DNA from 2 places in the Streptomyces sp. NPDC100445 genome. Region 2 is predicted to be linked to the other one. Evidence: riboswitches for the same ligand, from Rfam matches in the RefSeq annotation. Region 2 holds a riboswitch; the other holds the start of a gene.
What was found. A riboswitch is a leader RNA that binds a small molecule or an ion and turns the genes downstream of it on or off. The one in region 2 is predicted to bind S-adenosylmethionine.
Positions count from the first base shown of each region.

Region 1: it holds a riboswitch for S-adenosylmethionine, as region 2 does, so the genes downstream of both, thrC (threonine synthase) here and ACIQVT_RS07965 (aminotransferase class V-fold PLP-dependent enzyme) in region 2, are expected to answer to the same signal.

Region 1 is NZ_JBIVZV010000005.1:135,590-142,571, forward strand. Features, by position in the region: gene ACIQVT_RS14740 (DUF3263 domain-containing protein) at 1-75, shown strand, start outside; gene otsB (trehalose-phosphatase) at 111-968, shown strand; gene ACIQVT_RS14750 (trehalose-6-phosphate synthase) at 1,922-3,367, opposite strand; gene ACIQVT_RS14755 (glucosyl-3-phosphoglycerate synthase) at 3,442-4,386, opposite strand; SAM riboswitch class I at 4,541-4,696, shown strand; gene thrC (threonine synthase) at 4,714-5,997, shown strand; gene ACIQVT_RS14765 (MoaD/ThiS family protein) at 5,994-6,269, shown strand; gene ACIQVT_RS14770 (cold-shock protein) at 6,710-6,913, shown strand.
Region 2 is NZ_JBIVZV010000002.1:577,006-583,987, reverse strand. Features, by position in the region: gene ACIQVT_RS07985 (NYN domain-containing protein) at 1-508, opposite strand, end outside; gene ACIQVT_RS07980 (hypothetical protein) at 552-791, opposite strand; gene ACIQVT_RS07975 (rhomboid family intramembrane serine protease) at 945-1,736, shown strand; gene ACIQVT_RS07970 (Lrp/AsnC family transcriptional regulator) at 1,733-2,014, shown strand; gene ACIQVT_RS07965 (aminotransferase class V-fold PLP-dependent enzyme) at 2,041-3,402, opposite strand; SAM riboswitch class IV at 3,580-3,696, opposite strand; gene trpD (anthranilate phosphoribosyltransferase) at 3,772-4,836, opposite strand; gene ACIQVT_RS07955 (cytochrome bc complex cytochrome b subunit) at 4,958-6,595, opposite strand; gene ACIQVT_RS07950 (Rieske 2Fe-2S domain-containing protein) at 6,592-6,982, opposite strand, start outside.

The sequences.
Region 1 (6,982 bases), on a different contig from region 2:
CGTGCCCTGGCCCACGATCCGGTCACCGTCAACCGGCTGCGCCGGATCCGGCGGACGCGGCGCGCCGAACGCTGAGGAGTGGACGGGCCTTCCGTGGATAGGGTCGCGGTATGGGCACCCACACGACGGACTCCCTGCACCCGCTGCCGCTCCCGACCACCCAGGCCGGCCGGGACGGGCTCGCCGCGCTGCTCGCCCGGCCCCGTGACGCCGTGATCGGCCTGGACTTCGACGGCACCCTGGCCCCGATCGTCGCCGACCCCGAACAGGCCCGCGCCCACCCCGGGGCCGTGCCCGCGCTGGCCGCGCTCGCCCCCGAGGTGGCCTCCGTCGCCGTGATCACCGGCCGGCCGCCCGAGGTGGCGGTCCGCTACGGCGGCTTCGCGGACGTCCCCGGCCTGGAGCACCTCACCGTTCTCGGCCACTACGGCGCCGAACGCTGGGAGGCGGCCACCGGCACGGTCACCGCGCCGCCCCCGCACCCGGGCGTGGCCGCCGCCCGCGCCGAACTGCCCGGCCTGCTGGAGCGCGCCGGCGCCGGGCAGGGCACGTGGATCGAGGAGAAGGGCCGGGCGCTCGCGGTGCACACCCGCCGCGCCGCCGACCCGCAGGCCGCGTTCGACGCCCTGCGCGGCCCGCTCGCCGGCCTCGCCACCCGGCACGGCCTGATCGTCGAACCCGGCCGCCTGGTCCTCGAACTCCGCCCGCCGGGCATGGACAAGGGCGTGGCCCTCCTGGACCACGCCCGCGCCACCCGGGCCGGCTGCGTCGTCTACGTCGGTGACGACCTGGGCGACCTGCCCGCCTTCGCCGCCGTCGACGAACTCCGCGCCGCCGGCACCCCCGGCCTCCTGGTGTGCAGCGGCAGCACGGAGGTCACCGAGTTGGCGGAACGGGCCGACCTGGTGGTGGCCGGCCCGGAAGGAGTCGTGACCCTCCTCCGAGACCTCGCCACCCACCTCTCCTGACCCCCTGCCCGACCCCAGGGAACACCGCGCCTACGGGGCCGAGGTGTCGGCTGGGGTCGCGCGGGCAACTGACCCCGATCCGTCGGCTCCCCGGGGCATCGGTCCGGTGCGGCCGGGGTCCTCGACCCCTCCCGCAGGTCACTGGGTCGGCCGGTCGAGGGCACGACGGTCGACCGGATCGGTCCGGCTGGCCCAGCTCGGAGGCCGGCCGGCTTCGCGGGCCACTGCTCCGGTCGGGTCCGGTGCGCCGCACACCAGTGGGCTTGGAAGGGCGCCGGGCCCGGGGCGTCGGGCGGTCGGCTCGGTGGGGCAGCCGCCCCGACGGGTCCGGTTCGCGGCCGGGCGGCTGCATGGATCACCGCTCCGGTCGGCCCGGTGTGCCGCACACCAGCGGGCTCCGAAGGGCATCGGGCCGACGTGGTCCGGGGGCCGCTCTCGGGCCGGGGCGCCGTGGGTCGGTCGGTCGGCTCGGTAGGGCACCCGTCGGGGCGAGTCCGGTCTGCGGCCTGGCGGCTGCCTGGATCACCGGTCCGGTCGGGACCGGTGTGCCGCACACCAGGGGGCTTCGAAGGGCGCCGGGCCGACGTGGTGGTCCGGGGGGCGGCCGTTCCCCGGGGCGCCGGGTCCGGGGCGTCGGGCGTCGGCCGGTCGGCTCGGCGGGGGCTCTCGTCCGGGCGCGCCCGGCCTGCGGCCGGTTCAGCGTCGCGGGTCACCGCTCCGGTCGGGACCGGTGTGCCGCACACCAGGGGGCTTCGAAGGGCGCCGGGCCGGGGGCGTCGGGCGGTCGGCTCGGTGGGGCAGCCGCCCCGACGGGTCCGGTTCGCGGCCGGGCGGCTGCGTGGCTCGCCGCTTCGGTCGGGTCCGGCGTGCCGCGCAACAGCGGCCGGCGGCCGGCGGGCTCCCCGGGCGCCGGGCCGGCCGGACCCAGGGGCCCGGCCGGCCCGGTGGCGGTGTCAGTCGCGTAGGGCGTTCAGTTGGTCCAGGAACCAGCGGGCCGGGGGGAGCGCGGTCGCCGCCGCGGCCAGGCGCTTGGACCGCTCCGCCCGCTCGGCCGCCGGTACGCTCAGGGCCGTGTGCAGCGCGTCCGCCGTCCCCCCGATGTCGTACGGGTTCACCACGATCGCGTCCTCGCCCAGCTCCTCGTACGCCCCCGCCTCCCGCGACAGCACCAGCGCGCAGCCCTCGTCGGAGACCACCGGGACCTCCTTGGCGACCAGGTTCATGCCGTCGCGGATGGGGTTCACCAGGGCCACGTCGGCCAGCCGGTAGGCGGCCAGGGAACGCGCGAAGTCGTCCTTCACGTGCAGCACGACCGGCGTCCAGCCCGCCGTGCCGTACCGCTCGTTGATGTCGTCCGCGACCCGCCGCACCTCGGCGGTGTACTCGCGGTACACGGCGAGGTCCTGCCGGGACGGGTAGGCGAAGGCCACGTGGACGACCTTCTCCCGCCATTCGGGGTGGTCGTCGAGCAGCTGCCGGTAGGCCAGCAGGCCGCGCACGATGTTCTTGGACAGCTCGGTGCGGTCGACCCGCACGATCGTCCGGCGCGCCGTCCCGTCCGGGCCCGGGCCGATCTCCTCGCGCAGCGCCGCCATCCGCTCGGCCACGTCGTCCCGGTGGGCCCGCGTCCGCAGGAAGTCCGCGTCCGCGCCGAGGCCGTGCACCCCGATCCGGGTGCCGGCGGGGGCGTCGGCACCGAGGACCACCTGGCAGCAGGCGGTGAAGGCGTCCGCCCACCGCCGGGTGAGGAACGCCGCCCGGTCCGCGCCCAGGATGCCGCCGAGCAGCTCGGCGGCGATGTCGTCGGGCAGCAGCCGGAAGTAGTCCGGCGGCGCCCACGGGGTGTGCGAGAAGTGGCCGATGCGCAGGTCGGGGCGGAGTTCGCGGAGCATGCGCGGGGCGAGGGCCAGGTGGTAGTCCTGGATCAGCACCGCGGCGCCCTCGGCGGCCTCCTCGGCCAGCGCCTCGGCGAACGCCTGGTTGTAGGCGCGGTAGGACGCCCAGTGCCGCCGGAACTCCGCGTCGAAGACCGGCTCCAGCGGGGTCTGGTAGAGCATGTGGTGGACGAACCAGAGCACCGAGTTGGCGATGTCGTTGTAGGCCTCGGCGTGCACCGCCGGGTCGATGTCGAGCATCCGCACCCGCTGCCCGCCGGTGTCCGCGGCCGGCAGCAGCCCACCGTCCGCGCGCCGCACCGCCTCCCGGTCGCCGTCGCCGAGCGCGGCGCACACCCACACGGAGTCCGCGTCGGACCCGATGGCCGACAGGCCGGAGACGAGCCCGCCACCGCCCCGCCGGGCGTGCAGCGAGCCCCCCTCGTCGATCTGATACGAAACCGGGCCGCGATTGGACGCGACCAGCACCTGAGCCTGTTCAGCAGCGCCGTGCGAGGAAGCCATACGCCTCAACCTAGCCCGGCCCGGAAACGCTCAAACGTACGGTCCGTCCCGGAAGGGGACCGTATACGGCCCGTTCACGCCACCTTCCGCTCGGCGTACTCGGCGATCTCCACCATGGGCGGCCGTTCCTCGGTGTCCACCGAGTAGGTGCGCGGCTCGAACCCGTCCGCGCCCCGCTCGAACTGGGTCAGCGCGGGCCGCACCAGGTGCCCGCGGGCCAGCCGGAGCTGCGCGGTGCGGTAGATCGCGGCGGCCATCCGGCCCAGGGCCTGCCCGTCCTGGTGGCGGTGGAGGCGCACACCCACGTCGACCTGGGCCAGCGCGTCCAGGCCGACCAGGTGCAGCGCGTCCACCAGCATCCCCAGCTCCACGCCGTAGCCGACGGGGAACGGCAGCTGCTCCAGCAGGGAGCGGCGGGCCGCGTACTCGCCGCCCAGCGGCTGCACGAAGCCGGCCAGCTGCGGCCAGTGCATGTTGAGCAGCGGGCGGGCCATCAGCTCGGTGACCCGGCCGCCCTGTCCGGCCGCGCCGCCGAGCGGGCGGTCGTACATCGCCTTGACCAGGTCGACTCCGGGGTCGGTGAGCAGCGGGCCGACGATCCCCGAGACGAAGTCGGAGGAGAACTCGCGCAGGTCCGCGTCGATGAAGCAGACGATGTCCCCGCCGGTCACCAGCAGCGAGCGCCACAGCACCTCGCCCTTGCCGGGGACGGCGGGGATGCGGGGCAGGATGTCGTCGCGGTGGACGACCCGGGCGCCGGCGCGCGCGGCGACCTGCGCGGTGCGGTCGGTGGAGCCGGAGTCGACGACGACGATCTCGTCGACCAGCGGTATCTGCTCCACGAGGTCGTGGCGGATGACCGCGACGATGTCGCCGACGGTCTCCTCCTCGTCGAGCGCGGGCAGCACGACGCTGATCGTCTGGCCGGTGCGCTGCTTGGCGGCCAGGATCCGGTGGAGCGGTCGGTCGGTCACGGACCAGGAGCGGTCGGCCAGCCAGCGCTCGACTTCTTCCAGCACGGTCTGCGGCTCCTCACTGTCACGACCACACACAGGGTGTGATCCATCTCGCGGTACGGACGACTATCTCAACTGTCCTGGCCTTCGGTTACAGTCTTGGACAACGCCGGTGACCATCGCATGTCGGGGGTCGCCCGCGTCCACAACCACATATTGCTCATCCAGAGGGGCAGAGGGACACGGCCCGATGAAGCCCCGGCAACCCTCCAGTCGGTTCTCGTAGATCAGCTCTGATCGCTGCGCGAGGCTCCCGGCTAGGGAAGGTGCCAAATCCGTCTCACGGCGAAGTGCGTCGTGAGGAAGATGAGGAGAAAGGGCCTCGCCTCCATGGCTGTGCAGACAGTTGCAAGCACCAGCGGTTCCACCGTCGACCTCGGCCCCGCCACCGCCCTGAGCTGCCGCGAGTGCGGCCACCGCGTCCCGCTCGGCCCGGTCTTCGCCTGCGAGGAGTGTTTCGGGCCGCTGGAGATCGCCTACGACTTCTCCGCCCACGACACCGAAGAGCTGCGCCGCCGCATCGAGGCGGGACCCGCGAACATCTGGCGCTACGCACCCCTGCTGCCCGTCCCCGCGGACGTCGCCGGCAAGCCCAACCTGAACCCGGGCTGGACCGAGCTGGTCAGGGCCGACAACCTGGCGCGCGAGCTGGGCGTGACCGGCGGGCTGTATGTGAAGGACGACTCCGGCAACCCGACGCACTCCTTCAAGGACCGGGTCGTCGCCCAGGCACTGGAGGCCGCCCGCGCCTTCGGTTTCACCACCCTGTCCTGCTCCTCCACGGGCAACCTGGCCGGCGCGGTCGGCGCCGCCGCCGCCCGGGCCGGCCTGCGCTCCTGCGTGTTCATCCCGCACGACCTGGAACAGGCCAAGGTCGTCATGGCCGCCGTCTACGGCGGTGAGCTGGTCGGCATCGAGGGCAACTACGACGACGTGAACCGCTTCTGCTCCGAGCTGATCGGCGACTCGGCCGGCGAGGGCTGGGGCTTCGTCAACGTCAACCTGCGGCCGTACTACGCGGAGGGCTCCAAGACCCTCGCGTACGAGATCTGCGAGCAGCTCGGCTGGCGGCTGCCGGACCAGATCGTGGTCCCGATCGCCTCCGGCTCCCAGCTCACGAAGATCGACAAGGGGCTCCGGGAGCTGATCGCGCTCGGACTGGTCGAGGACCGGCCGTACCGCATCTTCGGCGCCCAGGCCGAGGGCTGTTCGCCGGTGTCCGCCGCCTTCAAGGCCGGGCACGACGTCGTACGCCCGCAGAAGCCGGACACCATCGCCAAGTCGCTCGCCATCGGCAACCCGGCCGACGGCCCGTACGTCCTGGACATCGCGCGCCGCACCGGCGGTGCCGTGGAGGACGTCACCGACGAGCAGATCGTGGACGCGATCCGGCTGCTGGCGCGGACCGAGGGCATCTTCGCGGAGACCGCCGGCGGCGTCACCGTGGGCGTCACCCGCAAGCTGATCGAGAACGGCGTGCTGGACCCGGCGAAGACCACCGTCGTCCTCAACACCGGCGACGGCCTGAAGACCCTGGACGCGGTGGCCGGGACCGGCCTCACCGCCACCATCCGCCCGACCCTGGACTCCTTCCGAGAGGCTGGCCTCGCATGAGCGTGACCGTTCGCATCCCCACCATCCTGCGCACCTACACCGGCGGCTCGGCCGAGGTCGCCGCCGAGGGCACGACCCTCGCCGAGGTCATCGCCGACCTGGAGAAGAACCACGCGGGGATCGCCGCCCGGGTCCTGGACGACCAGGGGAAGCTGCGGCGGTTCGTCAACGTGTACGTGAACGACGACGACGTCCGCTTCGAACAGGGCCTCCAGACCGCCACGCCGGACGGTGCCGGCGTCTCGATCATTCCGGCGGTCGCCGGCGGCTGAACCGCCGCATCATTACCTTCGGTAACGCCGGTTACGCGTCGTTCATGACATTGCCCTCTCCGTAAGAGAAGCGGAGGGGGCAATTCTGTGTGATTGAGCGCGGTAGAGTTGGGGAACACGGTCGCCGTCCACGGGTCGGCCTTCCGGGATTCCGTTCCGCGCGCCCGACTAGAAACAGCCAAAGTGCTGGGGTGTTCCGCGGCTTTTGTTCCCTTCGTGGGGCCCGACTTGCCCTGAAGTCGGATGAATTCTCGCCACATTCCGGACCGCTCGCGTCCAGATTTCTCGTCCGATTGACCTGTTGCAGACGGCAGTTGGACAGATACATTCAGCCGCGGTCGACGCGTTCCGGCGCACGCCCCCGGCTGAATGGGGGTGAGGTCTGACCCGGGTCCGCGAAGTGCGGATCTGTGCAAGGGCCAGTAATAGGGGAGTTAGGCATGGCTCAGGGCACCGTCAAGTGGTTCAACGCGGAGAAGGGGTACGGCTTCATCGCGGTCGACGGTGGTGCGGACGTCTTCGTCCATTACAGCGCCATTCAGATGGACGGCTACCGCACCCTGGAAGAGGGCCAGCGGGTGGAGTTCGAGATCTCGCAGGGCCAGAAGGGCCCGCAGGCCGACATGGTTCGCCTCAGCGCCTGAACGTCTCTCACGGCGAAGGGCCCGCACCGGCACAGGGTGCGGGCCCTTCGCCGTGCCCGGAGCCGTGTT
Region 2 (6,982 bases):
GTTCGGTCTCGGCGCGGGTGTGGTCGCGGGCCTGCGCCAGTTCCGCGCGCAGCCTCTCCAGCTCGGCGCGGCTCTCCTCGTCGGCCCGCTCGGCGTCCGCGCGCTGGGCCTCCTCGCCGGCCGCGGTGACCAGCTTCACCCAGCCCGCCGGGCGCAGTACGTAGGCCGCGGCCGCCACGTCGAGCGGGTCCGCGGCCGGGGGCGGCGAGCCGGAGTCGAGGGCGCCGGCGAGTTCCGGCTGGACCTCTCTGTACTTCTCCCCGATCCGCTGCCGGAAGAGCGGGTCGGTCTCCAGCGCCGCCGCCATCGCGTTGCCGGCGAACTTGGCCCGGCGGTTCGGGGCGAACCGGGCGTACTGCCGCAACTGGGCGGGAAGTTCGGCCATGGTCAGCCCGCCGAAGCCGTCCGAGACGATCTGCACGACCCGCCGGCGCACGCCGTCGGGCAGCGGACGGTCAAGCACCTCGGCGGTGCCGTCGCCCGGCCCCCCGTCCGCGCTCTCCACCATCCGTCACACCCCAATACCGAAAGCCTCGGCGGGACCGCTCCGCTCAGGAGCCGGCGCCCGGCCTGTCCACGAGTTCCACCTGGTCCACCGCGTTGCACCAGCGGCAGCGCACCGACTCGATGGTCTCACCGACCACCTCGCGCTCCTCCACCGTCGGCTCGCCGGCGAGGTCGAGGTGGACGTACTCGACGACCTTGGAGGAGCGGGTCACGTCGAAACGGGTCAGGTTGCCGCACAGGGTGCAGCGCCATCGTGTCGTGGCCGTCGGCAGGGGAACCGTCATCGTGACTGTCCGCTTCCTTCTCGTGTCGGTCCGCGCCGTTCCCCGGCGCGTGTGGCTCGTAACCCTACGGCCTGCCGGGTGGTCGCCGCCCGTCCGTTCACGGCGGCGAGGCGGTCTGTCGGCTTGCGTCCCGTTACGTCATGCTCTGTAGTCATGATCAGCACCTGGAGCACGGCGGCCGGCAGGACACTGGGGCGGGTCCGGGGCACCCCGGCACCGATCACGTACGGCCTCATCGTCCTGTGCTGCCTGATCTTCGTCCTCGGCCCGGCCTCCGGGCTGACCCCCGGGTACGGCACCGGGGACGCGCTGCTCGCCGCGCAGCGGACGTACTTCCGGCGCTGGGGAGTGGTGCCGGGCCAGCTGTTCGGCGGACCGGCCCGGGAGGCGCTCACGCCGGCCACCGCGCTGTTCGTGCACGGCGGCTGGGTCCACCTGCTCGGCAACATGCTGTTCCTCTTCGTCTTCGGGGCGATGACCGAGGAACGCATGGGACGGGTGGAGTTCACCCTGTTCTACGTCGGCTGCGGCTACCTCGCCCTGCTGGGCTACGCGGCCGCCAACGCCACCTCCGAGCAGTCGCTGGTCGGCGCCTCCGGGGCGATCTCGGCGGTCCTCGGAGCCTTGCTCTACCTGTTCCCCCGCGCCCGGGTGACCAGTCTCCTGCCGTTCCTGTTCTTCCTGCCGCTGCGCTTCCCGGCGTGGGTGGTGCTGCCGTTCTGGGCGGCGCTCCAGTGGTTCGCGGCGGGGCGGGCCTCCGACGGGCCCGGGGTGGCCTACCTCGCGCACCTGGTCGGGTTCGGCCTGGGGTTCTGCTACGCGTGGGCGCGCTACGGACGCGGCCACCGCCGCGCGGGCGGTCCCGGCGCGGCGGTGGCCGACGGGCGGGCGACTAGAGTGAGGGCCGCACCAGCTCCGGTCACCGAGGGAGAGACACAGCCGTGATCACCGCGATCGTCCTGATCAAGACCAGCGTGGACCGGATCCCCGAGATCGCGGAGCGCATCGCCGCGCTGGAGAGCGTCAGCGAGGTCTTCTCGGTCACCGGCACCTACGACCTGATCGCCATGGTCCGGGTCGGGCAGCACGAGGACCTCGCCGAGATCATCCCCGGCCGGATCAGCAAGATCCCCGGCGTCGAGGCCACCGACACGCACGTCGCGTTCCGCACCTACTCCCAGCACGACCTGGAAGCCGCCTTCGCGATCGGCCTCGACAACTAGGCCCTCTCGTTCGGATCGCGCCGGGCTCAGACCGCCGGGACGCAGCGGCCGTCCTCCGTGCGGTAGCGCCAGCGGGCCCCGTCCCGCACCAGCTCGCGCACGGCGGCCACGAAGCGCTCGACGTGCTCGTCGGGGGTGCCGGCGCCGAAGCTGACCCGGACGGCGTTCAGCGACTTCTCGCCCGGGGCCGCCTCCGGGGCGCCGCACTCCCCCTGGGTCTGCGGGTCGGTGCCCAGCAGGGTGCGGACCAGGGGGTGGGCGCAGAACAGGCCGTCGCGGACGCCGATGCCGTACTCGGCGGAGAGGGCGGCGGCGAAGTGCGAGCTGTTCCAGCCCTCGACGACGAAGGACAGGACACCGACGCGCGGGGCGTCGTCGCCGAACAGGGAGAGGATCCTGACCTCCGGGACGTCGGCGAGGCCCTCGCGGACCGTGCGGATCAGGTGCTCCTCGCGGGCGACCAGGGTGTCCCAGCCGGCCTCGGTGAGGGCCTTGCACGCGGCGGCGATGGAATAGGCGCCGATCACGTTCGGGGAGCCGGCCTCGTGGCGGGCGGCGCTGTCGTGCCACTCCACGGCCACCCCGCCGTCCTGCCGCCGGGTCACCCGGCGGCTGGCGCCGCCGCCCGCGAGGTACGGGTCGGCCGCCCGGAGCCAGTCGGCGCGGCCGGCCAGGACGCCGGAGCCGAACGGGGCGTACAGCTTGTGGCCGGAGAAGGCGACCCAGTCGACGTCGAGGTCGCGGACGTCCACCGGGTGGTGGGGGGCCAGCTGGGCGGCGTCCAGGACGATGCGGGCGCCGTGGGCGTGCGCGGCGGCGGCCAGCTCGCGCACCGGCCACAGCTCGCCGGTGACGTTGGAGGCGCCGGTGACGCACACCAGGGCCGGGCCGTGGGGGTCGCGGTCGGCGAGGGCCCGCTCCAGGGTCTCCAGGGCCTGCCGCGGGGTGCGCGGGGCGTCGAGGTAGGTCACCCGGGCGTCCCGCCAGGGCAGCAGGGAGGCGTGGTGCTCGGTCTCGAAGACGAAGACCTGGCAGCCGTCCGGGACCGCGCGCGCCAGCAGGTTGAGGGAGTCGGTGGTCGAACGGGTGAAGACGACCTGGTCGTCCGGGCGGCAGCCGAGGAACTCGCCGACGGTCCTGCGGGCGTTCTCGAACAGGTCGGTGGAGAGCTGCGAGAGGTAGCCGGCACCCCGGTGCACGCTGCCGTAGTACGGGGCGTAGGCCGCGACGTCGTCCCACACCCGCTGGAGGGCGGGGGCGCTGGCCGCGTAGTCGAGCGCGGCGTAGGCGACCTCGCCGCCGGTGACGAGCGGGACGGTGACGTCGGCGCCCAGCACGGGCAGCGGGGCGTGGAGGGACCGGTCGGCGGCGGGGGTGGAGACGGACATGGCTGGACTCCCGTTAAGGCAGGTGGAAGCCACCGGGCGAGCGGACGTGCTCGAGCGTCGGTGGGGTGACAGGGGGATGCGGAGGCGGGGCTCTGCGGCCCTAGCGCATTCGCTGACTCACGGGAGGCTCCTCGACGACCAGGATCCCTGGTCCCACACTGCCGGGAGTGTGCGAGGGATCCGCGCTTGCCGCGGACCTTGCTGTCCACGGCCTGGTCTTCACCCGGGGCACCCCGCCACGGACGGAGGGTTGCCGGACAGTCGGCCGGGGCCTCATGACTGTCACTCATGACCTGGTGCAAGAAAGTACGCGAACTGATCGTCGCCCCGCAACCCGTGTCCGGATCGCGGGACGACACCGCGGTGCGGTCAGGCGTTGCTGGCCGCCACCCAGCGCTCCAGCACCCGCCGGGCCGCGCCCGAGTCGACCGACTCCGCGGCCTTCGCCATGCCCGCGCGGAGCTGCTCGGTGAGCGACGCGTCCGTCGGCTCCAGGGCCACCAGGGCGGCCGCCGAGTTCAGCAGGACGGCGTCCCGTACGGGCCCCCGCTCCCCGTCGAGGAGGCGGCGGGCCACCTCGGCGTTGTGGGCCGGGTCGCCGCCGCGCAGCGCCTCCACCGGGACCAGGTCGAGGCCGGCGTCACGGGGGTCGAAGGACTCCTCGCGGACCCGGCCGTCGCGGACCACCCACACCCGGGAGGTGGCCGTCGTCGTCAGCTCGTCCAGGCCGTCGTCGCCGCGGAAGACGAGGGAGGAGTTGCCGCGTTCGGCGAGGACGCCCGCGACGATCGGGGCCTCGTGCGCGACGGCGACGCCGACCGCCTGGGCCCGCACCCGCGCCGGGTTGGTCAGCGGGCCGAGCAGGTTGAACACGGTCCGGATGCCCAGCTGCCCGCGAGCCGCGCCCACGTGGCGCAGCGCCGGGTGGAACTTCACCGCGAAGCAGAAGGTGATGCCGGCCTCCTCCGCGACCTCCACGACCCGGCGCGGGGTCAGGTCGAGGTTGACGCCGAGCTTCTCCAGCACGTCGGAGGAGCCGGACGCCGAGGACGCGGCCCGGTTGCCGTGCTTGACGACCTTCGCGCCCGTGCCGGCCACGACCAGCGAGGACATGGTGGAGATGTTCACCGTCCGGGCCCCGTCGCCGCCCGTGCCGACGATGTCGACGGTGCGGCCGGGCACCTCGATGACGTGCGCGTGCTCGTACATCGTGCGGACCAGGCCGGTGATCTCCTGGACCGTCTGCCCCTTCGCCCGCAGCGCCACCGCGAAGCCGGCGATCTGGGCGTCGGTCGCCTCGCCGCGCATGATGCGGTCCATCGCCCACGCGGTGTCGTCGGCGGCCAGGTCCTGGCCCTGGAGCAGCCCGTTCAGGAGGACGGGCCAGGAGCGGTCCGCCGTGGTGTCGCCTCCAGCGGGGGTCACAGCGCTCATCAGCCGCTCCTCGTACACAGTCCTGCTCCGTCGCCCCCCACCCTATCCAGCCGCGGGCACCGCGAAGGGCCCCGTCCGCGAGGCGGACGGGGCCCTTCTGCGTGGTGTGGCGACGGGGGGATCAGTGGTGGCCGTGGCCGCTCGTGATCTCCTTGAACTCCTCGACGGTCGGCTTCGGGATCTGGCTGTCCTCGCCGTAGTAGGCGTTGGAGAGCTTCACCCGCAGCTTCTGGGAGGAGCCGACCTTGCGCTCGACGCCGTTCTCGTCGGTCGTCGGACCGATCTCGGCGGGCCGGTACTGCTCGTGCGCGGTCAGCGTGTGCAGCTGCTCCTGGCTGAGCGGCTCGTGCACCTCGATGAACTCGCCGTGCGGCAGCCGCTTGATGATGCCGGTCTCGCGGCCGTGCAGCACCTTGTCGCGGTCGCGGCGCTGGAGGCCGAGGCAGATCCGGCGGGTGGCGATGAACGTGAGCACCGGCCCGGCGAAGAACGCGATCCGGACGAACCAGGTGACCGCGTTGATCGACAGGTGGAAGTGGGTGGCGATGATGTCGTTGCCGCCACCGATCAGCATGATCACGTAGCCGGCGACCCAGGCGGCGCCGAAGGCGGTGCGGGTCGGGGCGTTGCGCGGCCGGTCCAGGATGTGGTGCTCGCGCTTGTCACCGGTGATCCAGGACTCGATGAACGGGTACAGCGCGATCACCGCGAGGAACAGGCCGAACAGCACCAGCGGGACGAACACGCCCAGGACCAGCGTGTGGCCCCAGAAGTTGATCTCCCAGCCCGGCATGGCGCGGACGAGACCCTCGGCGAAGCCCATGTACCAGTCGGGCTGGGCGCCCGTGGAGACCTGGTCCGGCCGGTAGGGGCCCATCGCCCAGATCGGGTTGATGGACGCGATGCCGGCGATGAGGGCGATGAAGCCGAACACCAGGAAGAAGAACCCACCGGCCTTGGCCATGTAGACCGGCAGCAGCGGCATGCCGACGACGTTCTTGTTGTTCCGGCCGGGGCCCGCGAACTGCGTGTGCTTGTGGTAGAAGACCAGGATCAGGTGCGCCACCATCAGGCCGAGCATGATGCCCGGCAGCAGCAGGATGTGGATCGAGTAGAACCGGGCCACGAAGTCGTGGCCGGGGAACTCGCCGCCGAACAGGAACATCGAGATGTACGTGCCGACGATCGGCACGGACAGGATCGCGCCCTGGGTGAAGCGGACACCGGTGCCCGAGAGCAGGTCGTCCGGCAGGGAGTAACCGGTGAAGCCGGTGAACATGCCGAGGACGAACAGCAGGAAGCCGAACAGCCAGTTGATCTCACGCGGCTTGCGGAACGCGCCGGTGAAGAACACGCGCATCATGTGCACGAACATGCCGGCGAGGAAGACGACCGCCGCCCAGTGGTGGATCTGCCGGATGAGCAGGCCACCGCGCACGTCGAACGAGATGTGCATGGTCGAGTTGAACGCCTCGGACATCAGCTGTCCCTGGAGCGGGATGTAGCTGCCGTGGTACTCGACCTCGTTCATCGACGGGTGGAAGAACAGTGTCAGGTAGACACCCGTCAGGATGATGATGATGAAGCTGTACATGCAGATCTCGCCGAGCATGAAGGACCAGTGGTCCGGAAAGATCTTGCGCATGTTGGCCTTGGCCAGGGAGTAGATCCCGAGCCGGCCGTCGGCCCAGTCGGCGATCCGCTCGCCGGCCGGGGCCTTCCCGCGGGAGCGGGTCTCGTCGTTCTGTGCAGTACTCATCCGCGCTCCCAGAAAGCAGGACCGACGGGCTCCTCGAAGTCGCCGAGCGCCTGGAGGTAACCCTCACTGTCCACACCGATGCGCAGCTGCGGCAGGGGGTGGCCGGCGGGGCCGAAGATGACCCGGGCGCCGTCGGAGAGGTCGAAGGTGGACTGGTGGCACGGGCAGAGCACGTGGTGCGTCTGCTGCTCGTACAGCGAGATCGGGCAGCCGACGTGGGTGCAGATCTTCGAGAACGCGACGATGCCCTCGTGCGACCAGTCGAGTTCGCGCTTGTCCTTGATGTTGCCCGGCTGGAGCCGGACGATCATCAGGGCGGCCTTGGCCATCTGGTCCTGGAAGTCCTCGGCGCGCTCCTCCAGGCCGTCGGGCTTGGCGAAGGTGAGC